4 regions of the Streptomyces sp. NPDC057682 genome follow, and region 1 is predicted to be linked to each of the others. Evidence: riboswitches for the same ligand, from Rfam matches in the RefSeq annotation. Region 1 holds a riboswitch; each other region holds the start of a gene.

Region 1 (7,344 bases):
CCCCCGCGTCCCGTGCTCGCACCGTCCGGTCGTCCCTGCGGTCCTGCCTCTCCGCGCCGCCCCGGCTCTCCGGGCCGTCCTGCTTCTCCACGCCGTCCCGGCGCTCACACCGTCTGCGGCAGGAAGCGCACGGAGGGCCGGTTCTCCGGTCCCTCGGGCGTGACGACCGCCCGCACCCGGTAGACCTCGGCGATCAGTTCCTCGGTGACGACCTCGGCGGGGGTGCCGGCGGCGACCACCCGGCCCCTGCTGAGCACCGCGATCCGGTCGCAGAACATCGCGGCCATGTTGAGGTCGTGGAGCGCGATCACGGCGGTCAGCGGCAGGGCGGTGATCAGGGACAGCAGCTGGAGCTGGTGCTGGATGTCCAGATGGTTGGTCGGTTCGTCCAGCAGGAGTTCGCGCGGGCCCTGGGCGAGCGCGCGGGCGATCTGCACGCGCTGGCGCTCACCGCCGGACAGGGTGTGCCAGGACTGCGCGCGCCGCCCGGTGAGGCCGGTCCGCTCCAGCGCCGCGTCCACTGCGGCCTCGTCCTCGGGCGTCGGGGCCGACCAGGCGCGCCGGTGCGGGATGCGGCCGAGCCGTACGACGTCCACGACGTTCAGATCGGCCTCGGTGGCGGCGTGCTGGTCGACGACGGCGATGCGCCGGGCGGCCGCGCGCCGGCCGACGCGCGCGAGCGGATCGCCGTCGAGGGTGACCACGCCGGTCTCCGGGGCGAGCACCCCGGCCAGGATCCGCAGCAGGGTGGACTTGCCGGAGCCGTTCGGGCCGATCAGTCCGGTGGTGCCGCCGGGCGGCGGGGCGAGCGAGACGCCGTCCACGACGAGCCGGCCGCCCGCCCGGCGGGCCACCCGGTCGGCCCGCAGACCGCCCGGCTCCCCCGCGCTCACGGCGTCCGCCGGGTGCGGTGCAGGACCAGGACGAAGGCGGGGACGCCGATGAGGGCGGTGACGACGCCCACCGGGACCTCCTGGGGGTCGAGAACGGTACGGGCGAGGGTGTCGGCCCAGACCAGGAACACGGCACCGGCGAGCGCGGTGACGGGCAGCAGCCTGCGGTGCCCGGATCCGGTGAGCGCGCGGGCCGCGTGCGGCAGGACGAGGCCGACGAAGCCGATGGCCCCGGCCGCCGCCACCAGCGCGGCGGTCAGCAGCGCGGTCGCGCACAGCAGCACGATCCGGGTGCGTCCGACGCGGACGCCGAGGGCCGCCGCGGCGTCCTGGCCGAAGGCGAAGGCGTCGAGCGTACGGGCGTGGCCCAGACAGACCGCCAGGGTCGCGGCGAGGACCGCGGCGCACGTCCCGGTCTCGGTCCAGCCGACGCCCCCGAGCGAACCGAGCAGCCAGAAGAGCACGCCCCGGGTCTGCTCGGCGTCGGCTGCCGTCATCACGACGAAGGAGGTCAGCGCGGAGAAGAGCTGCATGGCGGCGACCCCGGACAGGACGACCCGGTCGGTGCTGCCACCGAGACTGTGGCTGAGCAGCATGACCAGGGCGAAGGAGCACAGGGCCCCGGCGAAGGCACCGGCCGACAGCGACACCGCTCCCCCGCCGGCCCCGAGGACGACGACGGCGACCGCTCCGGTGGAGGCCCCCGAGGAGACGCCGAGGACGAACGGGTCGGCGAGCGGATTGCGCAGCAGCGACTGCATGACCGTGCCGCAGACGGCGAGCCCCGCGCCGCACACCGCGGCGAGCAGCGTCCGGGGCATGCGCAGGTTCCAGATGATGCCGTCGCGGATCGGGGAGAGTTCCGGGGTGCCGAGGCCGAGGTGGGCTCCGACGGCGGACCAGACGTCGGCGACGGAGATCCGGGCGGGGCCGATCGTGACGGCGACGGCGACGGACAGGGCGAGCAGGAGCAGTCCGGCGGTCCAGCCCAGTCCGGCGCGCAGCGCCCGCCCCGCTCCGCGGACGGCCGGGCCGGCGGCCTCGCGCGCGGCCGCGGCCGGTGCGGTGCCGCTCATCCCGCGAGCCCGAAGGAGCGCAGCGCGGCCGCGACGCGTTCCACTCCCTCGACGGTGCGGATCGACGGGTTCATGGCCTGGCCGCTGAGCAGTACGTACCGCTTGTGGCGTACGGCGTCCATGGTCCGGGTGACGGGGTGGGACTCCAGGAAGGCGATCTTTCCGGCGGCGCTCTCGGCGGTCTGGGAGCGGCGGGTGAGGTCGCCGATGACCAGGACGGCCGGATCGCGGTCGGCGACGGTCTCCCAGTTGATCTGCGGCCATTCCTCGTGGGTGTCGTCGAAGACGTTCTTCGCGCCGAGTTCGCGGGTGATGATGCCGGGGGCCCCGCAGCAGCCGGCCAGGTACGGGGACGTGGAGTTGGCGAACCAGTACATCAGCGTGGTGCCGGAGGCGTCGACGGTCGCCGTGGCCTTCCGGATCCGTGCGCGGAGTGCGGCGATCAGTTTCTCGCCGCGTTCCGGGACGCCGAACACCCGGGCCAGTTCCCGTACTTCGGTGTAGACGCTGTCCATGCCGAGGGTGCCGGTACGCACCCCGTCGCCGTCCTTGCTGTTGTCCTTGGCGGTGCAGTCGGCGGGCGAGACGTAGGTGGGGACGCCCAGCTTCTCGAACTGTTCGCGCGGGGCGACGCCGCCCTTGGCCAGGGTGGAGGCGAAGGAGGCGCTGACGAAGTCGGGTTCCCGGTCCAGGACCTTCTCGGAGGAGGGCCGGTTGTCGGATATCCGGGGGACCGTGGCGTTGGCCTTCTCCAGGCCCTTCATCACCGGATCGGTCCAGGTGGCGGTCGCGGCCATCCGGTCGGCGAGGCCGAGCGCGAGCAGGATCTCGGCCGAGCCCTGGTCGACGGGGACGGCACGTTCGGGGGCGCGGTGCACGGTGACGGTGCGTCCGCAGTTGCCGAGGGTCACGGGGTAGCCGGCGGCGTCCCCGTTCCGGGCGGCGGGCGTGCGCCCTCCGGTGCCGCAGGCCGTCAGCAGGACGAGCGCGGCGGTGAGCAGGGCGGCGGTGCGGGCGTGGCCGGACAGGGGCGGCACGGAGTACCTCGTCGTCTCGGGGCCCATGCGCGGGGCCCGGGGTACGGACTCCGCGGCCCGGTCCGGACCGCGGGTGCCAGCAGGTCTTCGGACTCGGGTTCACGCGGACGGGGCGCCTTCCCGGGAAACCGTGGTCTCCCAGTGGCCGTGGCCCCGCCCGTCCCCCTCACCGCTGCGCGTCAGTTCCGGATTCGCACCGGATTCCCTGACTCCAGGCTGGAGTTCGACTGGCACCGGGCACGCTACCACGAGCTTCCGCGCAGCTCAGTGGCGGTGCGGGCCGGTGGCCGGGGAGCACGGCCCCCTGCCACCGGCCACCGCGCGGGCATCGGGACGCACCGGTCGCGGCAGGGCCCGCAGCTCACCGCCGGGGCGGTGGGCGGGATGCGCGACAAAGCGCCTCTGCCCGGTCACCCCTTGGGGCGAACCGATTCGCCACCGAAGCCGGGTGTCTCCTCGCGGAATGTCCCGGACAGGCCCGTCGGCGTCTCGGCGGACCGGGTGTTCCAGGAGGCCTCCGGGTCGTCGTAGGCGTCGGTGTACCGAGGACCCGCGATGGGCCAGTCCGCGAGGAGTTCGCCGGGCAGCGCGAAGGCCGCGGCCAGCTCCTGCAGATGGGGGGCCACGGCGGCGATCAGCTGCTCGACGGCGTCGGTCAGCCCTTCGACCTGGGCGGCGGTCAGCCGTCCGTCGGCGAGCAGGTCACCGCTGTTGCGGGCGATCCAGCGCAGGGCGAACAGCCGGGCCAGTTCGCCCAGCCGGTCGCGCGCCGGCCCCTCGGGCAGCTCCTCCAAGGCCTGCGCGTACGCCTCCGCCGCGTGGCGGTAGGCATGGGCCTCGACACCGCGCAGGGCGGGGCCGGACGCCGCGTTCCAGCGTTCCTTCGGGTCCTCGTGCGCCACCCGGGCCGTGCGGCCGGCCGCCCGTGCGAACCAGAGCTGTTCGATCCGCTCCAGCAGGGTGCCCAGGAAGCGGGGATCGGCGAGGTCGCCCGGCACCGGGAGGTCCGAGGGCTCCTGCCGGGCGCCCGTGACCGCGTCCATGAGGAGGCTCACGGCGGCGCGGGAGTGGATGGCCAGGTTGTCGCCCTCGGCGGTGATGGCGCCCTCGACCCCGGTGACCAGTTCGGTCATCCCGTTGTGCTCCAGCAGCCCCTGGGCGCCGCAGCGTTCACGGCTCTCGACGATCACGGAACGGGCCTGCCAGGTGATCCAGCCCTTGGCGACGTCGACCAGGCGCTCCGCCGCCGCGCGGTCGGCGGCGCCGGCCCGCTCCGCCCGCTCCCAGCGGTCGAGGGCGCGGCGGTGCAGCAGGCTCATCGCGAAGACGGTGGACATGGCCTCGGCGAGCGGGCCGTGGTGGCTGCGGTGGACCGAGACCGGGACGGGCGGGGCGCCGCGCCCGCCCGAGACGAAGCGGTGTCCGCCGTAGCGGACGGCGACGGCGAGCGTGGCGCGGGCCGAGCCCACCGCGCTGGCGCTCATACAGATCCGGCCGGCGGTGACCCGGCGGATGGAGACGAGGAATCGGCGCCTGCGGCCCTCGGTGTCGCTGCGGAACACCCGGTCCTCGCCGATCCGTCCCTGCACTCCGCCGAGCATCGCCCCACGCGGGACGAAGACGCTGTCGAAGGAGGTGAGGCAGTGGTCGACCGGGCTGCCCATCCGGGCGGGCAGCAGCCGCACCCGGATGCCGGGCAGGGCCCGGGTGGCGTCCGTGAGCGGGACCAGGAAGAGGAAGACGCCCTGGTCGACGCCCTCGACGACGAGCCGGGCGGCGACGAGCCCGGACTTGGGGCCGCCCGCCGGGCTGGTGTTCGGCATGAACTTCTGCGCACCGGCGTGCGGGGTGTGCAGGACGAAGCCGTCCCGGTCGGGGTCGTAGGCGGCGGTCGTCTCGACGGCGGCGGCGTCGTTCCCGTGCGCCACCTCCGTGCACAGGAAGGTGCCCATGCGGCGCAGCGCGAGGAAGTCCGAGAGATCGCGGGGGTGGTCGGAGTCGTGGTCCAGGAGGCTGCCGAGGAACAGGTTGTAGTGGATGCCCGCGACGGTGGCGAGCGCCGGGTCCACCGGGGCGAGCCATTCGTGCATGGCGGCCAGGGCGCGCGCGTCGCTCGCCGGGCGGGCGGCGCTGTCCAGGGCGTTGTTGAGGACGCGGAGCCGTCGGTGGGCGAGGGCGAGCCGTTCCCCGGGCGTGGGCCCGGGGGCCGGGCCGGTCGGGCGGCGAAACGGTTCGGTGGCCACGAGCCGCCGCCAGAAACCGTGTTCGCGGTGGGCGTCCGGGCCCAGGAGGACCCGGGTGAGCCGGTCCGTGACCGGCCGGGCCACGGCCTGCGCCGGACCCTCGGTGTCGAGAAGGGTGGTCATACGATGAAAACGAGCAGGAATCGGCCAGGACACCCGGAAACCTGCATAAGCGAGCGATTTCCGTACACCCGTGGGTGTCGGGTACCCTCCGCCCTCCGCCTCACCTGTTTGCAGCAGTCCGCCGCGCCCGCCGCCCGCCCAGGGCATCCCCTGGGTTCATGGAACGGGACCCCGACAAGCCGGACGCGGCGGGCGAGCACGCCGAACTCGAAGCGCTGCGCGTCCGGGTGGCGCAATTGGAGGCCGGGGCCCCGCGGAGCCACGGGCACCGCGTGCGCTCCTTCTTCGCGGTTCTGCTGGTGCTCGTGGCCGCCGTGCTCACCCCGCTGAGCATCGTGTCGAGTTGGGCGAGCGACGTCGCGGGGGACACGGACCGGTATACGGCGATGATGGATCCGCTCGCCTCCGACCCCGACGTCCAGGCGGCGGTGACCGACCGGGTCACCGCCGCGGTCATGGACCATCTGGATCTCGACGCGCTGCTGGCGGACGTGGCCCCCGCCGACCGCCCCGTCGTCGACAAGGCGCTCGGCAGGCTCGGCGATCCGCTCACGGCCGGGGTGACCTCGCTGGTGCGCGGCACGGTGGACCGCTTCGTCACCAGCGACGCCTTCGAGCAGGTCTGGCACGAGGTGAACGCGCGGGCCCACGCCTCCGTGGTCAAGGCCCTGACGGGGCAGGGCGGCGGGGCGGTGAAGCTGACCGACGACACCGTGACGCTCGACCTCGCCCCCGTCATCGACCAGGTCAAACAACGGCTGGTGGACCGGGGCCTGACGGTGGCGGGGAAGATCCCCGAGATCCACACCGACTACACGCTGCTGACCTCGGACGCGGTCGGCCGGGCCGAGAAGGGGTTCCGCGCCCTGCAGATCCTCGGGTTCTGGCTCCCGGTGGTGACGCTGGTGATCGCCGCGGGCGGGGTGCTGCTCGCGGTACGCCGCAGGCGGGCCCTGGTCACCGCGGCCCTGGCGGTCGCGACGGGTGCCGCACTGCTCGGCGTCGTGGTGTGGGCGGGGCGCGCGTTCTATCTCGACAGCCTGCCCTCGGACGTGTCGCAGCCGGCCGCGGGCGCGGTCTTCGACGCGCTGGCCGGATTCCTGCGCACCGGGGTCCGGCTGGTGGTGACGGTCGGCGTGGTGGTGGCGCTGGCCGCCTGGCTCACCGGCCGCGGCCGGGCGGCCACCCGGGTGCTGGCGATGTGGAGCGGCGGGATCGGCGCGGTGCGGCAGGCGGCGGGCTTCGCCGGGGGCCCGGTCGGGCGCTGGGTGCACCGGGCCCGGCGGCCGCTGAACTGGACGGTGGTCGTGGTGGCGGTCGCGGTGCTGGTGGCCTGGGACCGGCCGACGGGGCTGGTCACGGTGTGGATCACGCTGTGCGCGCTGGTCGCCCTCGCGGTGGTCGAGTTCCTCGACGACGACGGGGCGCCCCGCCTGGCGGCCCCGGTCTGACGGTACCGCCCGGGCCGATCTGTCATGTCCCGGTCGTCCAGTAATGCCTCGGTAACGGGGGGGCGGATACAACTCCCGCAGTGCGGCGACGCCGGGCGGTGAGGGGTGCAGCATTCTCCGGAGCCACCGCTCCGGCAGCGTCTCGCCGCACGATGACGGTGCCGCCGTCCCCGTGGGGGGTGGCGGTGGCACCGTCGCCCTCACTCCCGCCGTGGGCCGTGTCCGGAGGATCCCGTGACACCGCCCAGCGCCGCTTCCAGTTCCGCGGCGTCGGGCGGGCTGGCGCCGGCCCGGGAGACGGTCACGGCCGCCGAAGCCACCGCGTACCGAAGGACGTCGGTCACGGTGGCCCGGTCCGGCGACCGCAGCCGTTCCCGGGCGGCGGCCCCCAGCAGCCCCCGGCCGGCCAGCGCGTGCAGGACGCCGGACATGAAGGCGTCGCCCGCTCCGACCGTGTCCGCGACCGCGACGGGCGGCGCCTGTACGGTCAGCGGGCCCCCGGGCAGGAGCGCGCACGCGCC
Region 2 (7,344 bases), on a different contig from region 1:
TCGTCCGGATCGGGCAGATAGGTGTCGAGCAGCGTCAGATAGAACTGGACGTGCACGGCCTCCTCGAAGAGCTGCCGCGACAGATACAGCCGCGCCTCGGGGGAGTTGATGTGCTTGTACAGCGTCAGCACCAGATTGTTGGAGACGATCGAGTCCCCCGTCGCGAAGAACGCGACCAGCCGGCCGATCATGTGCTGCTCACCCGGTGAGAGCCGGGCCAGATCGGCCACGTCCGAGTGGAGGTCGACCTCCTCGACCGTCCAGGTGTTCTTGATCGCGTCCCGGTAGCGCTCGTAGAAGTCCGGGTAGCGCATCGGCCGCAGGGTCAGCTCGAAGCCCGGGTCCAGCAGGTTCTTGTGGTCGTCGGTGCTCACTGGCAGGCCTCGCAGGATTCGGGGTTTTCGAGGGAGCAGGCGATTGCGTCCGCGTCCGGCGCCGGCGCCTGCGCGGGGACGGCGGCGCCGGAGGCCGCACGCGCGATCCGGGTCGCCGGACGGGACCGCAGGTAGTACGTCGTCTTCAGCCCCTGCTTCCAGGCGTACGCGTACATCGAGGAGAGCTTGCCGATCGTCGGCGTCTCCAGGAACAGGTTGAGCGACTGGCTCTGGTCGAGGTACGGCGTACGGGCGGCCGCCATGTCGATCAGGCCGCGCTGCGGGATCTCCCACGCCGTGCGGTACAGCGCCCGCACCTCCTCGGGGATCCAGGCGAAACCCTGCACCGAGCCGCTCGCCTCGCGCAGCGCCTCACGGGTCCGCGCGTCCCAGACGCCGAGCGCCTTCAGCTCCTCCACCAGATAGCCGTTGACCTGGAGGAACTCACCGCTGAGCGTCTCGCGCTTGAACAGGTTGGAGACCTGCGGCTCGATGCACTCGTACACCCCGGCGATCGAGGCGATCGTCGCGGTCGGCGCGACGGCCAGCAGCAGCGCGTTGCGCATCCCGGTCCTCGCCAACCGGGCGCGCAGCGCCTCCCAGCGCTCCGGCCAGGCCGGCTCCGTGACGTAGTGGTCCGGGTGCAGCACACCGCGGGCGGCACGCGTCTCGGACCAGGCGGGGAGAGGGCCGGAGCGCTCCGCGAGATCGCACGACGCCTCGTACGCGGCGAGCATGATCCGCTCCGAGATCCGGGTGGACAGCGCACGGGCCTCCGCGGAGTCGAAGGGCAGCCGCAGCTTGAAGAAGACGTCCTGGAGCCCCATCGCGCCCAGCCCCACCGGGCGCCAGCGGGCGTTGGACCGGGCGGCCTGCTCGGTCGGGTAGAAGTTGATGTCGACGACCCGGTCCAGGAAGGTCACGGCTGTGCGGACGGTGGCGTCCAGCCGCTCCCAGTCGATCGTGCCGCCCTCGACGAACGCGCCCAGGTTGACCGAGCCCAGGTTGCAGACGGCCGTCTCGCCGTCGTCGGTGACCTCCAGGATCTCGGTGCACAGGTTCGAGGAGTGCACCACGCGGCCCGGCTCCGCCGTCTGGTTCGCGGTCCGGTTGGAGGCGTCCTTGAACGTCATCCAGCCCTGACCGGTCTGGGCCAGCGTCCGCATCATCCTGCCGTACAGCTCACGGGCCGGCAGGGTCCTGCGCGCCAGGCCGCGGGCCTCAGCGTCCCGGTAGGCCGCGTCGAACTCCTCGCCCCACAGGTCCACCAGTTCCGGCACGTCCGAAGGCGAGAACAGCGACCAGGCGCCGTCCGCCTCCACCCGGCGCATGAACTCGTCCGGGATCCAGTGCGCCAGATTGAGGTTGTGCGTGCGCCGCTGGTCCTCGCCGGTGTTGTCGCGCAGCTCCAGGAACTCCTCGATGTCCGCGTGCCAGGTCTCCAGGTAGACCGCGGCCGCGCCCTTGCGCCGGCCGCCCTGGTTCACCGCCGCCACGGAGGCGTCGAGCGTCTTCAGGAACGGCACGATGCCGTTGGAGTGCCCGTTGGTGCCGCGGATCAGCGAACCCCGGGCGCGGATGCGGGAGTACGGCAGACCGATGCCGCCCGCGTGCTTGGAGAGCCGCGCCACCTGGTGGTAGCGGTCGTAGATCGAGTCCAGCTCGTCGAGCGGCGAGTCCAGCAGATAGCAGGACGACATCTGCGGGTGGCGGGTGCCGGAGTTGAAGAGCGTGGGGGAGGAGGGCAGATAGTCCAGCCGGCTCATCAGCCCGTACAGCGCGGCGACCTCGTACAGCGCGCGCGCCGATTCGTCCTCGGCCAGTCCGGCGGCGACCCGCAGCATGAAGTGCTGGGGCGTCTCGACGACCTGGCGGGTGTGCGGGTGGCGCAGCAGATAGCGGCTGTGCAGGGTGCGCAGCCCGAAGTAGCCGAAGCGGTCGTCGGCGCCCTCGGCGAGCGCCCCCTCCACCAGCGCGTCCAGGGCGTCGGCGTGCCGGGCCACGAACGCGGCGGTGCGGTCCGCGATCAGTCCCTCGCGGTGGCCCACGGCGACCGAGGCGGAGAACGAGGTGGCGCCCTGCCCGGCCGCCTCCCGGGCGATGGCCAGGGTCAGCAGACGGGCGGCGAGCCGGGAGTAGGCGGGGTCCTCGGAGATGAGCCCCGCGGCGGCCTCGGTGGCCAGCGACCGCAGTTCGGCCTCGTCCGCGCGGGCGCTGCGGCCGCGCAGCGCGGCGGCGGCGACCCGTCCGGGGTCGGTGTCGGGCAGATCCGCGGTGAGCGCGGTCAGGGTCCGCAGCAGCGCGGCCCCCGGTCCGTCGTCCGTGGTTTCCGTTGACTCGGCCGCTGAGACCGGATCGGCTGGCGCGATGGTCACCTGGTGCTCTCCCTCGCTCGGCTCGGGGCCGTCGGGTGCGCGGGGGCAGCCGGGCGGAGCGGGGCCCGGACAGGGCGGCACTCCGTGCGGCGTCCACCGGCCCATCCACGAGGCCCGGACGTCTGGGCGCCCGGTTCGGTCGAGCCGGGCGCGCTGTCGGCAGGTCCTCGGACTGGAGGTGCGCGAAAGCACACCGAACACACCGTTGCGGGACAGTTCCGGATTCGCACCGGATTCCCCTGCGGCGACAGCGAGCATGAGCATACATGTGGGGGCCGCCGGATGAGGCAGCCCCCACATGTTGTGTCGTACGCGAACTCAGACGGAGGAGCGCAGCTCCAGCCGGTAGGTCAGCAGCTTCAGATCGTCGATCGGAGCCCAGTCCCGCTCGGGGGTGCGTACGAAGCCGAGGCGTTCGTAGATCCGGTGCGCGCCGCGCATGGTCGACTGGGTCGACAGGACCAGTCCCGTGACGCCTTCGGTGGCCCGTGCGCGGGCGACGCAGGCCCGTACGAGTGCCTCGCCCGCACCGGCCCCGCGCGCCTGCCGGGCGACCGCCAGCATCCGGAACTCCGCCTCGTCCGGCCGCGCGATGTCCGCCCAGGGGTTGCCGGGCGGCGCGTACGTGACCCCGCCCAGCACCCGCCCTCCGGCGTCCGCGGCCACCAGCACCTCGGCCTCGGCGGCCCGCCGGGCCACGTCGCGCAGCTTCAGCAGATACGGATCGCCGGTGCCGAAGTCCAGCAGATCGTCACCGAGATAGGCCTCGGCGGTGATCTCGCCGAGAAGGGCGTGCTCCGAGGGCTCGATCGGCCGGATCGTCATGTCCATGAGCGGAGTGTGCCCCACACCCCGGCCCGGTCCGCAACCGGGTTTCCGCGCCGCGCGCGAACGGGCCGCCGCGCCCCCGGCCCACGGGGGTGCGACGGCCCGTGACCTGGTGTCAGTGGCCGCCCGGCGCACCGGCGGTGGCCGGCGGGAGCACCTCGGTCACCCCCGGGTCGCCCGCGTCCGCGGTGTAGTCCTCCGGGGAGGTCTCGTCGACGCCGGCGGGGGCCTTCAGGGCGTTCAGCACGAACGTGAGGACCACCACGACGACGACGTTGAGCACGAAGGCGGTGAGACCGATGTAGCCGATCTCGCCGAGGCCCGGGATCTCCTTGGAGGAGCCGCCGAAGTGCTTCTGCGTCGGGCTCGCCACCCCGTACGCGGCGGCGGTGCCGTAGATCATGCCGACCGCCCAGCCGGCCAGCAGCGCCCAGCGGTGGAACCAGCGGGTGAAGAGCCCGCCGACCAGGGCCGGCATGGTCTGGAGGATCCAGATCCCGCCCAGCAGCTGGAAGTTGATCGCGACCGTCTTGTCCATGGTGAGGACGAAGGCGAGGGCGCCGACCTTCACCAGCAGCGACACCAGCTTGGAGACCTTGGTCTCCTGCTCGGGCGTCGCGTCGGGCTTCAGGAAGTCCTTGTAGATGTTGCGGGTGAACAGGTTGGCCGCCGCGATGGACATGATCGCGGCGGGCACCAGCGCGCCGATGCCGATGGCGGCGAAGGCCACGCCCGCGAACCAGTCCGGGAACATGTTCTCGAACAGCTGCGGGATCGCCAGCTGGCCGTTGTCCACCTTGACCCCGGCGGCGATCGCCATGAACCCGAGCAGGGCGAGCAGGCCCAGCATCAGCGAGTACAGCGGCAGGATCGTGGTGTTGCGGCGGATCACGTCACGGCTGCGGCTGGAGAGCGTCGCCGTGATCGAGTGCGGGTACATGAACAGCGCCAGCGCGGAGCCGAGTGCCAGCGTGGCGTATCCCCAGTGCCCGGCCTCGCCCGGGGCCAGCGCCCCGGTCGGCTTGCCGCCGGGCGGCCCGGCGAACTTGTCCGCGGCGGCGGAGAAGATGTCGTCGAAGCCGCCGAGCTTGATCGGGATGTAGATGATCGCCACGGCGATGACCAGGTAGATCAGCCCGTCCTTGACGAAGGCGATCAGTGCGGGCGCGCGCAGCCCGGAGGAGTAGGTGTACGCGGCGAGCACCGCGAAGGCGAGCAGCAGCGGCAGGTCCTTGACGAACCAGTTGGTGTTCTCGCCGCCGCCGACGCCCATCACGTCCAGCACCGCCTGGATGCCGACGAGTTGGAGCGCGATGTACGGCATGGTCGCCAGGATGCCGGTGACGGCGACCGCCAGCGAGAGCCCCTTGGAACCGAAGCGGCCGCGGACGAAGTCCGAGGTGGTGACGTAGCCGTGCTTGTGCGACACCGACCAGAGCCGGGGCAGGAAGGTGAAGATCAGCGGGTAGACCAGGATGGTGTAGGGCACCGCGAAGAAGCCGGCCGCGCCCGCCGCGTAGATCGCCGCCGGGACGGCGACGAAGGTGTACGCGGTGTAGAGGTCGCCGCCGAGCAGGAACCAGGTGACCCAGGTGCCGAACGACCGTCCGCCCAGGCCCCATTCGTCGAGGCTGGCCTCGTTCTCCGCCTTGCGCCAGCGGGCCGCCATGAAGCCCATGACGGTCACGGCCACGAAGAAGAAGATGAAGACGCCGAGCGCGACGCCGTTCACGCCGTCCTTCATGCCGACTCACCCCCCTTGCGGGCGCGCTGGTCGCGCTGCCACAGCTTGTACGCGATCATGGTGAGCGCCGTGGAGATGAGCACCCAGAGCATCTGGTACCAGTAGAAGAACGGGATCCCGATGAAGGTCGGGTCGATCTTCGCGTACGAACCGACCCACAGCATCGCCACGAACGGCGCGACGAGGCACAGGGCGATGACCACCCGGACCGGGGTGATGGTGGGTGGTTTCTCGTCAGGATCTGCTGACATGGCGGCGACTCCGTCCCCTCGCTGAGCACCTGTAATGCGCAGGAAATCTAGGGCAGTGTCCCGGCCACCGTCACCCCCCGTCCGCATTGCGGTCCGGCAACGGTCCTCGTGAGGCGTACGCCTGGCCGAAATGGGCTTATCTGTCGGGGAGTTGGTTCAGACCAATGAGGGGGTGGGGGCCGTTTCCGGGCAGCGGAAAGCCCCCGTGGAAGGGCTCCCACGGGGGCTTCGGTCCGGTGGCCGGAAGCGGCCGAGCCGGTCAGTCCAGCGGCCGCTTCAGACGCGCCACGAACTTGTACCGGTCGCCCCGGTAGACCGACCGCACCCACTCGACGGGCTCGCCCTGCCCGTCCAGCGAGTGACGGGACAGCATCAGCATCGGCAGGCCCACGTCCGTACCGAGCAGACCGGCCTCGCGCGGGGTGGCCAGCGAGGTCTCGATGGTCTCCTCGGCCTCGGCCAGCCGCACGTCGTACACCTCGGCCAGGGCCGTGTAGAGAGAGGTGTACTTCACGAGCGAACGCCGCAGCGCCGGGAAGCGCTTGGCCGAGAGATGGGTGGTCTCGATGGCCATCGGCTCGCCGCTGGCCAGGCGGAGCCGCTCGATCCGCAGCACCCGCCCGCCCGCGTTGATGTCGAGCAGCCCGGCCAGGGTGTCGTCGGCCGTCACATAGCCGATGTCCAGGAGCTGGGACGTGGGTTCCAGCCCCTGGGCGCGCATGTCCTCGGTGTACGAGGTCAGCTGCAGGGCCTGTGAGACCTTCGGCTTGGCGACGAAGGTCCCCTTCCCCTGGATGCGCTCCAGTCGGCCCTCCACGACCAGCTCCTGGAGCGCCTGGCGCACGGTGGTGCGCGAGGTGTCGAACTCGGCGGCCAGGGTCCGCTCCGGGGGCACGGGTGTGCCCGGCGGCATGGTGTCCGTCATGTCCAGGAGATGTCGCTTCAGCCGGTAGTACTTCGGGACGCGTGCGGTGCGCGTGCCCGCACCCGCGCCCGTCTCGTTCTCCGCACTGCCCCCGTCGGCACCCATGGCCCGCCTTCCCGACTGCTGCGTTGCTGCCGTCACCGGCTCCTCCGTCTGTCGCGGCTCACATGGTGGCACGGTCCGGTCACGGCTCGTCGCCCTCCCTCAGGTGTCGGTCCTATAACGGACGCGAGTGCACTTCTTATACACCCTTGACACCCCTAAAGGTCTAGGCCAAGCTCCCGGTACTGGTCTAAACCATTAAAGACCAGGTCCCAGCCCCAGCAGTACTCGTCGGCGTTGTCTTGCGTGGTGGCAGGGGGTTGCAGCATCCCTGAGGAGGGTGGCGTGAAGCGCAAGCTCATCGCGGCGATCGGCGTCGCGGGCATGTTGGTTTCCATCGCGGCGTGTGGGTCGGACGACGACAAGGCGTCGTCGAAGGACCCGAAGGACCGCAAGGAAACGCTCACTGTCTGGCTGATGTCGGACGCGCAGAGCACGTGGCCCGAACTGGTCAAGGACGTCAACAGCCAGTTCAAGGCGAAGTACCCCAACGTCAAGGTCAACGTCCAGTACCAGACCTGGGCGGACAAGGCCAAGAAGCTTGACGCCGCTCTGGCCGGCGACAAGTACCCGGACGTGGTCGAGCTCGGTAACACCGAGACGATGACCTACATCCTCAACGGGGCCCTCGGCGAGATCGACCCGAAGAAGTACGAGAACTCGGACACCTGGATCAAGGGTCTCAAGGACACCTGCTCCTTCGAGGGCAAGCAGTACTGCGTTCCTTACTACGCCGGCGCCCGCG
Region 3 (7,344 bases), on a different contig from region 1:
TGCACCGCGATCACCCAGGTGGCGCGGGACCCGGGGACGAACCAGGCGGGCAGTCCGCCCAGCTCGCCGGGGATCTCGACCTCGCGGAAGTCCAGGCCCAGGGCCTCGGCGGGGTCGCCGGTGTGGACCTCCGGGGTGATGTGGACCTTGGCGCCGGGGACCAGAACGCCCCGGTCGACGCGCTCCAGCCGGCGCACGACGGTGTCGGCCGCCTGGCGGGCCTGGTCGAGCACCGGTCCGACGACGGCGTGGACGTCGTCGCCCGCCAGTCCGTAGGTGCCGGGCCGCAGCGAGGCGAGGGACCGGGTGAGGGTGACCTGTCCGGCGGCCGTGGCGTGCACGGTCAGACCGCGGTCGGCGGGAAGGGGTCGTCCGGACGGCGCCCCGAGGGCGGCGTCGCTGGCGAACCGGCCGGCCGCGACCGCGGCCGCTCCGGCGCCGAGGATGGTGGTGACGGCCGCTGCCGTCGCTGTTGCCGGGCGCACGGCATCAGTCTCCGGGGCTCCCCCGGGCCCGGCCACCGGACGGGGGCCGTCCGGTGGCCGGGCCGTATACGGGAGGGTCCGCGCGACGGGGGCGGGGAGCGTCGGGGACGGGTCCGCCGCACGGGGCCGGGGCGGCCGGGGGCGCGGTCCGCCGCACGGGGCCGGGACCGGTCAGCGAGGGCGCTGTCCGTATCCCTTCAGGGCCTCGCCGACCTCGGCCAGTTGCCCGGGGGTGAGCAGGGCCGGGGTGCGGCCGGGGACGGAGCTGGCGGTGAGCCAGAGGTGGCAGAGCCATTCCAGCTGGGCGGTGCGGTCGTAGGCCTCGTCGAGGGTGGCGCCGTAGGTGACGGTGCCGTGGTTGCCCAGCAGACAGCCGGAGCGGTCGCGCAGGGCCAGGAGCATGTTCTCGGCCAGCTCCTCGGTGCCGTAGCGGGCATAGGCGGCGACCCGGACGGGGCCGCCGAGCATCGCGGAGGCGTAGTGGAGGGAGGGCACCTCGGTGACCAGGGTGGAGACGGCGGTGGCGTGGACGGCGTGGGTGTGCACGACGGCGGCGGCGTCGGTGTTCCGGTAGACGGTGAGGTGAAGGGGGAGTTCGCTGGTGGGGGTCAGTTCGCCGTGGGTCCGCTTGCCTTCCGGATCCACGGCGGTCAGATCCTCGGGGCGGAGCCGGTCGTAGGGCACTCCGCTGGGGGTGACGAGGATCGTGTCGCCGACCCGCGCGGAGACGTTTCCCGAGGTCCCGACGACCAGCCCCTCGGCGGCGGTTCTGCGGGCGGTCGTGACGACCGCGTCCCAGGCCGCTTCGATCGATTCGCGCCACGCATCGCTCATACGAAGATCCTTTCAACGGATGAGCGGCCTCGTGCCGCCCCCTCCCGCGGGCCCGCGCCCGGCCCCGAATTCTGGGCCCCGCACGGCCCGTAACGGAATCCCGCCTCCGTCCGGCGGACGAAGAGGGCGGCCGGGCTCCGCTTGGAGTCACCGCAAAGCCCTGCCCAGTTCATCTTCCGTTCACCCAGCTTGCCTACGGTCCACGTGCCAATGACGTCGAACGATTGCCTGGGTAAATGGAACACATCACGCTGCTGCTCGCGATTGTGATCGTGACAGCTCTAGTGTTCGATTTCACGAACGGTTTCCACGACACCGCCAACGCGATGGCCACGACCATCTCGACCGGCGCCCTCAAACCCAAGACAGCGGTGGCCATGTCCGCCGTTCTCAACCTCGTCGGCGCGTTCCTGTCGGTGGAGGTCGCCAAGACGATCTCCGGCGGGATCATCAATGAAGACGGGCTCAGAACCGAGGTCATCTTCGCGGCGCTCGTCGGCGCCATCCTGTGGAATCTGCTGACCTGGCTGGTCGGCCTGCCCTCCAGTTCCTCCCACGCCCTGTTCGGCGGCCTCATCGGCGCCGCGGTGATGTCCGCGGGCTGGTCCTCCGTCGACGGCGGCACCGTCGTCACCAAGGTGCTGCTCCCCGCGGTCGCCGCCCCGATCGTCGCCGGTGTCGCCGCGCTCCTGGCCACCCGGCTGACGTACCGGATCGGCGGGCGGATCCAGGGCGAGGCCCAGGAGAAGGCCACCGCCAAGGGCTACCGGGCGGGCCAGATCGCCTCGGCCGGCCTGGTCTCCCTCGCCCACGGCACCAACGACGCGCAGAAGACCATGGGCATCATCACCCTCGCCCTGGTCACCGGCGGTGTCCTCTCCCCCGGCTCCAACCCGCCGGTCTGGGTGATCGTGAGCGCCGGTCTCGCCATCGCGATGGGCACCTACCTCGGCGGCTGGCGCATCATCCGCACCATGGGCAGCGGGCTGACGGAGCTCAAGCCGCCGCAGGGCTTCGCCGCCCAGACCAGCGCGGCCACCGTCATCCTGGCCTCCTCGCACCTCGGCTTCTCCCTCTCCACCACCCAGTCCTGCTCCGGCGCCGTGATGGGCGCGGGCCTCGGCCGTCAGGGGGGCGTGGTCCGCTGGTCCACCGCCACCCGGATGTTCGTCGCCTGGGGCCTGACCCTGCCGGCCGCCGGTCTGGTCGGCGCGGGCGCCGAGTTCGTCACCAAGCAGGGCACCTGGGGCGTCGTCGTCGTGGCGGCGCTGCTGGTCGCCGGCTCCGGCGCGATCTGGGCGCTCTCGCGCCGCAAGCCCGTCGGCCACGACGATGTCGCCCCGTCCGGCGCGCAGTCCGCGCCGGACGCCGAACCGGCCGGAGTCGTGACCACCGCCATCGCGGCCGTCAGCCCGCCGCCCACGCTCGCCGCCCAGCCCGACCTGTCGGCGACCCTCCCGTCCCCGGCCGCGCCCGTCGCCGCCGACCCGGCCCGACCCGCCACGGTGTAAGGACAGACACATGCACATCGACTGGGCAGCACTCGGCACCGTCTTCGGCGTCTCCCTCGTCACCACCGTCGCTCTCGTGGGCCTGTTCACCCTCGGCATCGTCGGCCTCTCCAAGCAGCCGGAACCGGCCGCGCGGGGCGGCGCGGCGGGCGGTTCGGTCCTGCTGGCCCGCGCCGGCGGGTACGTCTGCTTCGGACTGTGCGCGGCGGCGGTCGCGTACGGGATCTATCTGATCGTCGCCTGAGGGCCGTACGCCCTCTCCGACCCCCACCGGGCCGGGCACCCTTCACGGGTGTCCGGCCCGGTGTGTGTCCGCCCACACCGCGCCCCCGCAGGTCAACGGCAAGTTGACGGGTGTTCGCGGAGCGTGGTGGACTGCCGGAGCCATTACGGCGACAGCAGAGGAAGCCGGTGCGAATCCGGCGCGGTCCCGCCACTGTCACCGGGGAGCGGTCTCCCCTCTCGGAAGTCACGGTCCACCAGGACCGGAAGGCCGGGAGACCGCGGATCCGGGAGCCAGGAGACTCTGGTCGCCGTCTCGTCGAACCAGGGCGCGGACCCTGAGTGAGGACATATCGCCATGCCCGGCCCCGTCGCGACCCCTTCCCCGCCGCTTCCCCGTACCGGGGCCCGCCGAGGCGCCACGGCCGGCTGACCCGTGCGTGCCGATCGCGTCTTCGCGTACGGCGCCACGGCCGGGATGATCGGCGATCTGCTGCTCGGTGACCCCCGCAGGGGCCATCCGGTGGCCGCCTTCGGGCGGGCCGCGGCGGACGTCGAACGCCTGCTGTGGCGCGACCACCGGGGGTGGGGCGCACTGCACACCCTGGTCTGCGCCGGCGGCGCCGCCGGGGCCGCCGCACTGGCCTCCCGCGCCCTGCGCCACCACCCCGCCGCCTCCGTCGCCCTGACGGCGGCCGCCACCTGGTCCGTCGTCGGGGGCACCTCCCTGGGCCGCGAGGCGCGGGCCATCGGCGGCGCGCTGGCCGCCGGGGACATCGAGGGGGCCCGGGAGCGGCTGCCGCATCTGTGCGGCCGCGACCCGCAGTCCCTGGACGGTCCGCAGATCGCCCGCGCGGTGGTGGAGTCCGTCGCCGAGAACACCTCGGACGCCGTCGTCGGCGCCCTGGTGTGGGGGGCGCTGGGCGGAGTCCCCGGGCTCGTCGGTTTCCGGGCCGTCAACACGCTGGACGCCATGGTGGGCCACACCTCGCCCCGCTACCGGCGCTACGGCTGGGCCTCCGCCCGTCTCGACGACGTGGCCGGCTGGCCCGGCGCCCGGCTGACGGCCCTGCTCGCCACCGCCGCCGGAGGGGCGCCGCGTGCGGCGGTCCGGGCCTGGCGGGCGGACGCCTCCCGGCATCCGAGTCCCAACGCGGGCCCGGTGGAGGCCGCGTTCGCGGGGGCGCTCGGCGTACGGCTCGGCGGCACGCTCGCCTACGGCGGCCGGGTCGAGCACCGTCCCGTGCTCAACGGCGCGGCGGGCCGGGCGGTGGAGACCGCCGACATCGCACGCGCGGTGCGGCTCTCGCGCCGGGTCGGCACGCTGGCGCTCGGCGTCGGCGTCGCGGCCCGGCTGGGCAGCGGGCTCGTCGCCCGGCGACTGGCCCGGGGCCGTACCTCCCCCTCCCCCACGGCCGGAAGGAACCGGACATGAGCGGCGGACTGCTGGTCGCCGGGACCACATCGGACGCGGGCAAGAGCGTCGTCACGGCGGGCATCTGCCGCTGGCTGGTGCGCCGGGGCGTGAAGGTGGCGCCCTTCAAGGCGCAGAACATGTCGCTGAACTCCTTCGTGACCCGTGAGTGCGCCGAGATCGGGCGGGCCCAGGCCATGCAGGCGCAGGCCGCCCGCGTCGAGCCGACCGCCCTGATGAACCCGGTGCTCCTCAAGCCCGGCGGCGACCGCTCCAGCCAGGTGGTGCTGATGGGACGCCCGGTCGGCGAGATGAGCGCCCGCGGCTACCACGGAGGCCGGCAGGAGTCCCTGCTGTCCACCGTCACGGACTGCCTGGAGCAGCTGCGGAGCACGTACGACGCGGTGATCTGCGAGGGCGCCGGCAGCCCGGCCGAGATCAATCTGCGCCGCACCGACATCGTGAACATGGGCATCGCGCGGGCGGCCCGTTTCCCGGTGGTGGTCGTCGGCGACATCGACCGGGGCGGGGTCTTCGCCTCGTTCTTCGGGACGACGGCGCTGCTCTCGCCCGAGGACCAGGAGCTGATCGCCGGGTATCTGGTGAACAAGTTCCGCGGCGACGTCTCGCTGCTGGAGCCGGGGCTCGACATGCTGCGGGAGCTGACGGGCCGGCCGTCCTACGGGGTGCTGCCCTTCGCGCACGGTCTGGGCATCGACGAGGAGGACGGGCTGCGGGTGTCCCTGCGCGGTGCCGTACGCGAGTCGGTGGTGGCCCCGCCGCACGGGGAGGACGTCCTGCGCGTGGCCGTGTGCGCGGTGCCGCTGATGTCGAACTTCACCGATGTCGACGCGCTGGCCGCCGAGCCGGGCGTCGTCGTGCGGTTCGTGGACCGCGCGGAGGAGCTGGCCGACGCCGATCTCGTCGTCGTGCCCGGCACCCGGGGCACCGTGAAGGCGCTGGCCTGGCTGCGCGAGCGCGGACTGGCCGACGCGCTGCTGCGACGGGCGGCCGAGGGCCGTCCGGTGCTCGGGATCTGCGGCGGCTACCAGATCCTCGGGACACGGATCGAGGACGAGGTGGAGTCGCGCGCCGGGCGCGTCGAGGGGCTGGGGCTGCTTCCGGTCCAAATCCGCTTCGACCGCGAGAAGACCCTCGCCCGGCCGTCCGGCGAGGCGCTGGGCGCCCCGGTCGAGGGGTACGAGATCCACCACGGCGTCGCGGACGTGCGCGGCGGCGACCCCTTCCTCACCGACGGCCGGGGCCGCCCGCTGGACGGCTGCCGTTCCGGCTCCGTCTGGGGCACCCACTGGCACGGCTCGCTGGAGAGCGACGCCTTCCGGCGCGCCTTCCTCACCGAGGTCGCACGGGCCTCGGGGCGCCGTTTCGTCCCCGCCCCCGGCACCTGTTTCGCCGCGCTCCGCGAGGAACAGCTCGACCGCCTCGGCGATCTGATCGAGGAGCACGCGGACACCGACGCGCTGTGGCGGCTCATCGAGTCGGGCGCGCCGTCCGGGCTGCCGTTCGTTCCGCCGGGTGCGCCCGCATCCCCCGCCCAGGAGGTCATGTGAGTACGCCCTACCCCTTCACCGCGATCGTCGGACAGGACGACCTGCGCCTCGGGCTGCTGCTCAACGCGGTGAGCCCGGCCGTCGGCGGAGTCCTCGTCCGGGGCGAGAAGGGCACCGCCAAGTCCACCGCCGTCCGGGCGCTGGCCGCGCTGATGCCCGAGGTCCGTGTCGTCCCCGGCTGCCGGTTCTCCTGCGCCCCGGACGCCCCCGACCCGGCGTGTCCGGACGGCCCGCACCCCTCCGGGACCGGCGTGGCGCGGCCCGCCCGCACGGTCGAACTGCCCGTCGGCGCCTCCGAGGACCGGCTCGTCGGGGCCCTGGACATCGAACGGGCGCTGGCCGAGGGCGTGAAGTCCTTCGAGCCGGGGCTGCTGGCCGAGGCGCACCGGGGGATCCTCTACGTCGACGAGGTCAACCTCCTCCACGACCATCTGGTCGACCTGCTGCTGGACGCGGCGGCGATGGGCGCGTCGTACGTGGAGCGCGAGGGCGTCTCCGTGCGGCATGCCGCGCGGTTCCTGCTCGTCGGCACGATGAATCCGGAGGAGGGCGAGCTGCGCCCGCAGCTGCTCGACCGGTTCGGGCTGACCGTGGAGGTCGCCGCGTCCCGGGACACCGACCTGCGGGTCGAGGTGGTGCGGCGGCGGCTGGCGTACGACGACGATCCGGCGGGTTTCGCCGCCCGGTGGGCGGACGAGGAGGCGGCGCTGCGGGAGCGGATCACGGCCGCGCGGGCGCTGCTGCCGGAGGTGCGGCTGGGCGACCGGGCGCTGCGTCAGATCGCGGCGACGTGCGCGGCGTTCGAGGTCGACGGGATGCGGGCCGACATCGTGATGGCCCGGACGGCGACGGCGCTGGCCGCCTGGGCGGGGCGTACGGACGTGCTGGCCGAGGACGTGCGGCAGGCCGCCCTGCTGGCGCTCCCCCACCGCCGCCGGCGCAACCCCTTCGACGCGCCGGGGCTCGACGAGGACAAGCTCGACGACACGCTGGAGGAGAACGGCGGCGGGGACGACGATCCGGAGCCGGACGGCCCCGGTGGCGGCGGCCGGCCGCCCCGGGGGGACGGTCCCGACACGCCGCCGGAGCCCGGGGCCGGGGCGGACGACACGCCCGGAGCGGCCGGTGACGGGCCGTCGGAACCGGCTCCCTCGCTGCCCGGACAGGGCGGTGAACAGGCACCGGCGCGGGCCGGTGAGCCGTTCCGGACGAAGGCGCTGAGCGTGCCGGGGCTGGGCGAGGGCGCGGCGGGGCGGCGGTCCCGGGCGCGTTCCGCGCAGGGGCGGACGACCGGGGACCGGCGGCCG
Region 4 (7,344 bases), on a different contig from region 1:
ACCTGACAGGAAGTCAGTAAAGTCAGCAAAAGGTCAGCATCCGTCCTGACACACCTGGTCGAACAAGGTCACACATGACCACGCAGCCATACGCGAACGCCCAGGACCAGGCCCCCTCCGTCTCCCCCTGTGGAGGCCCTCCTCCGCCCGCACGTGACCACGGGTGACGAGAACCCCCACCGAAGGGAAAGAGCAGGTCAACGCACCCGACCGCGCGCCTTCAACGGCACCGGCGGCAGGGCGGGCGCGGGGATCGGAGCGCCGTCGTAGCCATGTACGGTGCCGAACCGATCACCGTTCATCCAGGCCACACGCGCCTGCGCGATCTCGTCCTGGGTGCGGCCCACGAAGTTCCACCACATCATGATCTCCTCCTCGAACGGCTCGCCGCCGAGCAGCATCAGCCCCGCGTCGGACTCCGCGCGCAGCGGGAGTTCCGTGCGGCCGCAGCCGAGGTAGAGCATGGAGCCGGGGAGGACGGGGACGCCGTCGACCTCGGCCTCGCCGGACATGGAGAGCACGGCGTACTCGAAGTCGGGGTCCAGGGGGAGCCGGGCCTCGGTTCCGTGGGTGAGGGCGAGGTCGGCGCCGACGATGGGGGTGTAGGCGGTGCCGGGGGAGGTGGCGCCGTCGAGGGTGCCGAGGATGACCGTGGCGGTGAGGCCGGGGGCGACCACGGTGGGCAGGTCCGTGTGGTGCTGGAAGTGGGGTTCGACGTCGCGGTGGGCGTCGGGGAGGGCGACCCAGAGCTGGGCGCCGTGGAGCAGGGCGGCGTGCTGCCGGGGGCTCTCCTCGGAGTGGCTGATCGCGCGGCCGGAGGTCATCAGGCCGAGTTCGCGGGGACGGATCGTCTCCAGGCTGCCGAGGCTGTCGCGGTGGAGGACCTCGCCCTCGTGCAGCCAGCTCACGGTCTGCAGTCCCATGTGCGGGTGGGGCGGCACCTGCATCCCGGGCTCGTCGGCGATGTCGTCGGGGCCGTAGTGGTCGACGAAGGCCCAGGCGCCGACCATGCGGCGGCCCAGGTTCGGCAGCAGTCTGCGGACCTCGGTCGACTCACCGAGCCGGACGTGGCGCGGGGTGAGGAGTTCGCGTACGGGCTCGGCGACGACGAAGCCCCTCCCTCCGCAGACGGAGAGTGCGGCCTGGCGATCGAGATTGCTCATGGCGCTCAACCTATTCCCGTGCGACTCCGGCAGGCTGGAATCCACGCCGAATATTTAGTGGAATGTTAAACCATCTATCGGTGTTGTGGCGTACGGACAGGTACGGGACCGGCCCGGCCGCCGCCTTCGACCGAGGGGGTCACATGAGCGACGCCTACTACGAGTTCGGCACCGCCGCCGAGCGCTGGGAGCGGGCCCTGTTCTTCTTCGAAGCGAAGGAGTACACCACCGCCGCCCGGATCCTGACCGGTCTCGTCGACGAGGTTCCCGAGCAGGTCGCGCCGCGGCTGCTGCTGGCCCGCGCCTACTACCACTCGGCGCGCCTCGTCCGGGCCGAGACGGAACTGCGCGCCGTCCTGGAGCGCGACCCCGTCGAGGAGTACGCCCGGCTGATGCTCGGACGCACGCTGGAGCGCCAGGGCAGGCAGGCCGAGGCCGACACCCATCTGCGGATGGCCGCCGCGCTCGCCGGGGACTTCCCGTCGAAGGGTGACGCCTGAGGTCCCGGGCGTGTCCGGCGCCCCGGCCCCGGCCCGTGACGGGACGCACCTCCGGTGCCGGGCCGGGCCCGCTCCCCCCTTCTATTGGGGTGCGGGCCCGGCCCTGCGCGTGATACGCCACCGGCATGAACGATCTCTCCACCGCGCGTCTGCTGCTCCGTCCGATGACCGTCGCCGACGCCGAGCGGGTGGCGGCGGGCGGCCCCGCCGCCGGGGAACGGTGGGCCCCCGGCTTCCCCTCCCCCGGCGAGCGTGCCGCCGCCACCCGCTTCCTCGCCGACTGCGCGACGAGCGGTGACCCCACACCGTTCGGTTCGTACGCGATACGGCTCCGCGCGGACGGGCTGGTCGTCGGGGGCATCGGCTTCCACGGGGCGCCGGACGGCCGGGGTCACGTCACGGTCGGATACGGGCTCGTCCCCTCCGTACGGGGCAGGGGGTACGCCTCCGAGGCGCTGCGCGCCCTCCTCCGGTTCGCCCGGGAACAGGGCGTCGTCTGCGTGCACGGGGACACCGACCTCGACAACACCGCGTCCCAGCACGTGATGACCGCGGCCGGCATGCGGTTCGTGAAGCAGGACGAGCGGCTGAAGCACTACCGGGTCGACTGGGACGGCCGCGTCGACGACCACGGTTGAGCGGGGCACCCGTCCCGCGCACCCGTCCGACAGATCCGTTCAACGCGCCCGATCAACACACCCGATCAACGGAACGAGCCCGCCGGGAACGGTCCGGCGGGCTCCTTCCGCGTCCGGTCGGGCGTCAGCCGGTCATGGCCGCCGTCCGGTTCGCCTTGCCTTTCCGGGCCGCCTCGCGGTCCGGGGACGGCACGAGCAGCCGTTCCGCCAGAGCGCCGAAGACCAGGCCGAAGGCGGTCCACAGGGTGACCTGGACCGCCAGCGTGGCCAGGCGGAACTCCCAGAGCAGTGAGGCCGGGAAGTCCCCGCCCACCTCGTTGTACGAGGGGAGAAAGGCGTACGCGAGGCCGATGACCAGGACATAGCCGGCGCCCGCGGCGATGCTCGCGTTCCAGTTGCCCAGGCGCGGGGCCAGCCGTCTGCCGATGATGACGGCCGCCGCGGCCAGCAGCACGCTGAGAGCGACCATCAGGAAGAACAGCGTGGTGCGCTCTCCGATGGTGTCGGGGTTGCCGACGGCCGGCGGGTTCGCCGGGTACTTCAGGAACGGCACGACGTACACCGCGAGCAGCGCCGCGCCCGCGATCAGTGCCGCCGTGGCCCTCGGCCCGAACCGGCCGGCGCGGCCGAGCGCGTAGCAGAAGACGAGTGCGGCGATACCGCCCACGGCGACCCCGAAGACGAGGACGCCGGTGGCGAGACCCGCGGTGGACTGGAGGGTGCGGCTGACGAGTTCCTCGCCGCCGCCGTGGTCGTGGCCGTGCGCGTGCGCCTCTTCGAGCGCGATGGCCGCGTCGACCCGCGACTCACCGAGGAAGTAGGCGACCAGCAGGGCGCAGGCACCGGCGATCAGGCCGGCCAGCATGCCGCGGACCAACAGGGCTCGTACGGATATGGAGTTCATGGGTGTCCCCTGGACGGTGCGGCCGGATCAGTGGCAGGGGAAACCGAGGAGGTGGCGTCCGTCGTGGACCCACTCGTGCACGCCCTCGCCGGAGATGAGCGCGGTGGCGCCCTGCTCGGCTCCGACGAAGTAGAGCAGGACCAGCATGAGGATGCCGAAGAAGGCGGCCCAAGGGGCCAGGGCCTTCAGCGAGATGGGGGTGATGGCGGGTGCGCCGGTGGTGGGGGCAGCAGAGTGTGCCATGGCAGAACCTCCTGGGGGAACACGCGTCCCGATCGTGGTGCCTGAGACGAAGGTGCCGGGTCTGACTTCCCGCACGCGTGCGGGTACACAGTGGCGCGACCGTGCCGGATTCCCACCGGACTTCCATCACACCCTCGTCATGTCGTCGCGACGATACAGCCTGTGCGCGGGCACCGCCACGGTGCCCGAAGGGGGTGCCGGGGAGGCCGGATGCCAAGGTGGGCACGGGCGAGTGACCCTTGTTCAGGGAGAGGAGAGCGGTGGAGACGGTACGGGTGATGTTGATCTCACCGGCGATGAACCAGGGGCTGCGCGAGGCGCGTTTCGCCGGGGACGGGCCGCTCGACGCGGCCGGGGTCCGGCAGGCGCGGGCGGCCGCCGCGCAGGTTCCGGACGCCGACCGGTACGTGGCCGGTCCCTCCCGGCGCTGCGCCGCGACCGCCGACGCCCTCGGCATCGACTGCGTCGTCGAACCAGCTCTCCGGGACTGGGAGTTGGGCGGCTGGGCCGGGGAGCGGCTGGACACGGTGGCCGCGCGCGAGCCCGACGCCGTGGCCGACTGGCTCGCGGACCCCGGAGCCGCTCCGCACGGCGGTGAGTCGCTGCTCGCCCTGTGCGCGCGGGCCGGGGCCTGGCTCGACGCCCTGGCCGCCGACGGGGCGGCCGCCCGGGACCGGATGCTGGCGGTCGCGGAACCCGCCGTGGTACGGGCCGCGGCCGTCCACGCGCTCGGCCTACCGGTGGCCGCGTTCTGGCGGCTCGATGTCCCGCCGCTCACCCTGACCGAACTCGGTGGCCGGCCGGGGCGGTGGAACCTGCGCTGCGGGCGGCCCCTCGCACCCCGGTAGACACCGCCGCTCAGCTGTCCCGGTACGTCTCCAGCAGCCGCAGCCAGATCTCACTGATCGTCGGGTACGCGGGCACCGCGTGCCACAGCCGGTCGATGGGAACCTCCCCGGCCACGGCGACCGTGGCCGAGTGCAGCAGCTCGCCGATGCCGGGGCCCACGAACGTGACCCCGCGCAGGATCTCCCGGTCGAGGTCGACGACCATGCGGGCCCGGCCGCGGTAGCCGTCCGCGTACAGCCCGGCTCCGGCGACGTCCGCCAGGTCGTAGTCGACGGCGCGGACGCGGTGGCCGGCCCGTTCCGCCTCGGCCAGCGTGAGGCCGACGGAGGCCGCCTCGGGGTCGGTGAAGACGACCTGGGGCACGGCCGCGTGGTCCGCCGTTGCCGTGTACGGGCCCCAGGGGGACGCGTCGGGGCCCGCGCCCTCCCGGCGCGCCCCGGCGGCGATGGCGGCGCCCGCGATCCTGGCCTGGTACTTGCCCTGGTGCGTCAGCAGGGCGCGGTGGTTGACGTCGCCGACCGCGTAGAGCCAGGGCGTGCCCTCGACGCGGCAGCTGTCGTCGACGGTGAGCCAGGAGCCGGGCTCCAGGCCGATCGTTTCGAGGCCCAGGTCGTCGGTGCGCGGGGCGCGGCCGGTGGCGAAGAGGATCTCGTCGGCCTCGACGGTCTCCCCGTCGTCGAGCGTGACGACAACGGGTCCGTCGGGGGCGGCCCGCCGTACGGAGGTGGCGGAGACACCCGTACGGAGGTCGGCGCCCGCCTCCCTCAGCGCCTCGGCGACCAGCTCTCCGGCGAAGGGCTCCATCCGGGGCAGCAGCCCCCGGCCGCGTACGAGCAGGGTGACCTGGGATCCGAGGGCGCCCCAGACCGTGGCCATCTCGACGCCCACCACTCCCCCGCCGACGACGACCAGGCGGTCCGGCACCGCCTTGGCGCTCGTGGCCTCCCGGCTGGTCCAGGGGCGGACCGTGTCGATGCCGGGCAGGCCGGGGACGACAGCCCGGCTGCCCGTGCAGAGGGCCACGGCGTGCCGGGCGGTGAGCGGGTGCTCCGTGCCGTCGGGGGCCGTGACGGTGACCGCCCTGGGGCCGGTCAGACGGCCGTGTCCGCGGTGGACGACCGCCCCGATCCCCTCCAGCCAGGCGACCTGTCCGTCGTCCTTCCAGTGCGAGGCGTAGGCGTCCCGGTGGGCGAGCACCGCCGCGGTGTCCAGCGGGCCCCGCACCGCTTCTGCGAGGCCGGGGACGCGGCGGGCGTCGGCACGGGCCACGACGGGGCGCAGCAGGGCCTTGCTGGGCATGCAGGCCCAGTAGGAGCACTCACCGCCGACCAGCTCGGACTCCACGACGGCGGTGCTCAGTCCGGCGGCGCGGGCCCGGTCCGCCACGTTCTCACCGACCGGGCCCGCCCCGATGACCACGACGTCGTACGCGAGGGGCTCCACAGCAGAGGCAGATGTCATGGGCCCATTCTGGCCATGGGTGTGCGGGGCGGCCACATGGGCAGGCGGAATACCGGACGCACGGACACCGTTGTGCCGGACACGTCGATACGGACACGGAAAAGAGGGAGCAGAGCATGAGCACGGTTGAGCTCACCAAGGAAAACTTCGATCAGGTGGTCAGTGACAACGAATTCGTCCTGATCGACTTCTGGGCTTCCTGGTGCGGCCCGTGCCGGCAGTTCGCGCCGGTCTACGACGCGGCGTCCGAGCGTCACCAGGACCTCGTGTTCGCGAAGGTCGACACCGAGGCGCAGCAGGAGCTGGCGGCGGCGTTCGAGATCCGGTCCATTCCGACGCTGATGATCGTCCGTGACAACGTGGCCGTGTTCGCCCAGCCCGGCGCGCTGCCGGAGGCGGCCCTGGAGGACGTGATCGGCCAGGCCCGGAAGCTGGACATGGACGAGGTCCGCAAGTCCGTCGAGGAGCAGCAGAAGGGCCAGAAGTAGGCCCCACACCGCCGTAGTGGCCCTGCGCGGGGCGGTTCAGCCCCCGACGCTCCGCTCGGAGAGGCGGACCGAGAGTCCGTAGTCGAGTTCGGCGCCGTCGACCAGCAGGGCCTCGACGGTGTGCGTCGCGGGGTCGATGTCCGCGACCATTCCGTCGCCCGCGTAGCGCGGATAGCCCGACTCGCCGATCTCGCCCGTGGCGGCGACGACCGCCGAGCGGATGGCGGGACCGGGGCCCAGATTGCCCGTGTCCCCTCCGGACACGCGGGTGGCGCCCGTGGGCGTGCCGGAACCACCGGCGGAACCGGTGCCGGACCCGCCGTGCGTCGTCGCACGGGCGGAGCTGTCGGAGCCCTCCGGGCGGGCGGTGGCCTCTGCGGCGCTGCCGGACGCCTTCGCTCCGGAATCCTCCGCCGCGGTCCCGCCGCCGGGCCCCTTCGTTCCGGAATCCTCCGCCGCGGTCCCGCCGCCACCGCCGCCCTCGGGTGCGTCCGTGCCGGTCTCCTGCTCCACCACGGGCCTGCCGTCGGTGAAGGCGGGGACGATCAGGATCTCGTAACTCTGCGGATGGCTCATGGTCACGACGCTAAGCACGAGTGGTCCACCCCGCACGTCGCGCCGTCGGGCGGTCCGGTCAGCTGGATTCCCGGGGGACGGTCCGGGCCCTCAGCAGATCGTGCCGTTCGGGCTCGGTGCCGGGGTGGCGTACGAGGCGGTCGACGAGGTCGGCCAGCGGCTCCACGGTGGCCAGTTCCATCCGTACGCTGCTCAGCCGCGGCCTCAGCAGCCGCCCCAGCACGGAGTCGTCCGCACCGACGAGGGCGGTGTCTCCGGGTACGGAGACTCCGGCGTCCTGCAGGGCGCGCATCAGGAGCATCGCGTAGGTGTCGTCGTACGCGAAGACGCCGTCCAGGCCGAGTACGGGCCAGCGGGCGGCGAGTTCGGCGGCCGATTCCTCCGTGTAGCGCAGGGGGAGGACCTCGACCGCGGCCCCGTCGGCCTCGGCGGCCCGGCGGGCGCCGGCCAGCCGGGGCTCGGCGAAGAGCGCGAGTTCCGGTTCCTCGGGCATCACCACACCGATCCGGCGCCTTCCGCGTC

What was found. Region 1 has a riboswitch for cobalamin ahead of ACFVDM_RS06785 (ABC transporter substrate-binding protein). Riboswitches for the same ligand answer to the same signal wherever they lie in the genome.
Region 2: another riboswitch for cobalamin. It lies ahead of ACFVDM_RS08530 (ribonucleoside-diphosphate reductase subunit alpha); the one in region 1 lies ahead of ACFVDM_RS06785 (ABC transporter substrate-binding protein).
Region 3: another riboswitch for cobalamin. It lies ahead of ACFVDM_RS33525 (cobalamin biosynthesis protein); the one in region 1 lies ahead of ACFVDM_RS06785 (ABC transporter substrate-binding protein).
Region 4: another riboswitch for cobalamin. It lies ahead of ACFVDM_RS10190 (CbtB-domain containing protein); the one in region 1 lies ahead of ACFVDM_RS06785 (ABC transporter substrate-binding protein).

Annotation. Positions count from the first base shown of each region.
Region 1 covers NZ_JBHVIN010000003.1:347,202-354,545, forward strand. Annotated here, with positions in the region: gene ACFVDM_RS06775 (ABC transporter ATP-binding protein) at 105-893, opposite strand; gene ACFVDM_RS06780 (FecCD family ABC transporter permease) at 890-1,969, opposite strand; gene ACFVDM_RS06785 (ABC transporter substrate-binding protein) at 1,966-3,033, opposite strand; cobalamin riboswitch at 3,067-3,253, opposite strand; gene ACFVDM_RS06790 (acyl-CoA dehydrogenase) at 3,417-5,372, opposite strand; gene ACFVDM_RS06795 (hypothetical protein) at 5,531-6,823, shown strand; gene ACFVDM_RS06800 (carbohydrate kinase) at 7,024-7,344, opposite strand, start outside.
Region 2 covers NZ_JBHVIN010000004.1:216,088-223,431, forward strand. Annotated here, with positions in the region: gene ACFVDM_RS08525 (ribonucleotide-diphosphate reductase subunit beta) at 1-314, opposite strand, end outside; gene ACFVDM_RS08530 (ribonucleoside-diphosphate reductase subunit alpha) at 371-2,749, opposite strand; cobalamin riboswitch at 2,890-3,020, opposite strand; gene ACFVDM_RS08535 (GNAT family N-acetyltransferase) at 3,068-3,580, opposite strand; gene mctP (monocarboxylate uptake permease MctP) at 3,693-5,321, opposite strand; gene ACFVDM_RS08545 (DUF3311 domain-containing protein) at 5,318-5,572, opposite strand; gene ACFVDM_RS08550 (GntR family transcriptional regulator) at 5,832-6,602, opposite strand; gene ACFVDM_RS08555 (sugar ABC transporter substrate-binding protein) at 6,885-7,344, shown strand, end outside.
Region 3 covers NZ_JBHVIN010000023.1:58,691-66,034, forward strand. Annotated here, with positions in the region: gene ACFVDM_RS33505 (alpha/beta hydrolase) at 1-485, opposite strand, end outside; gene ACFVDM_RS33510 (class II aldolase/adducin family protein) at 657-1,319, opposite strand; gene ACFVDM_RS33515 (anion permease) at 1,556-2,830, shown strand; gene ACFVDM_RS33520 (hypothetical protein) at 2,841-3,074, shown strand; cobalamin riboswitch at 3,231-3,357, shown strand; gene ACFVDM_RS33525 (cobalamin biosynthesis protein) at 3,489-4,487, shown strand; gene ACFVDM_RS33530 (cobyric acid synthase) at 4,484-6,037, shown strand; gene ACFVDM_RS33535 (putative cobaltochelatase) at 6,034-7,344, shown strand, end outside.
Region 4 covers NZ_JBHVIN010000005.1:71,285-78,628, reverse strand. Annotated here, with positions in the region: gene ACFVDM_RS10210 (pirin family protein) at 198-1,163, opposite strand; gene ACFVDM_RS10205 (tetratricopeptide repeat protein) at 1,307-1,663, shown strand; gene ACFVDM_RS10200 (GNAT family N-acetyltransferase) at 1,789-2,301, shown strand; gene ACFVDM_RS10195 (CbtA family protein) at 2,426-3,205, opposite strand; gene ACFVDM_RS10190 (CbtB-domain containing protein) at 3,233-3,448, opposite strand; adenosylcobalamin (AdoCbl) riboswitch at 3,494-3,587, opposite strand; gene ACFVDM_RS10185 (histidine phosphatase family protein) at 3,727-4,296, shown strand; gene ACFVDM_RS10180 (dihydrolipoyl dehydrogenase family protein) at 4,307-5,758, opposite strand; gene trxA (thioredoxin) at 5,875-6,246, shown strand; gene ACFVDM_RS10170 (hypothetical protein) at 6,283-6,822, opposite strand; gene ACFVDM_RS10165 (LacI family DNA-binding transcriptional regulator) at 6,881-7,344, opposite strand, start outside.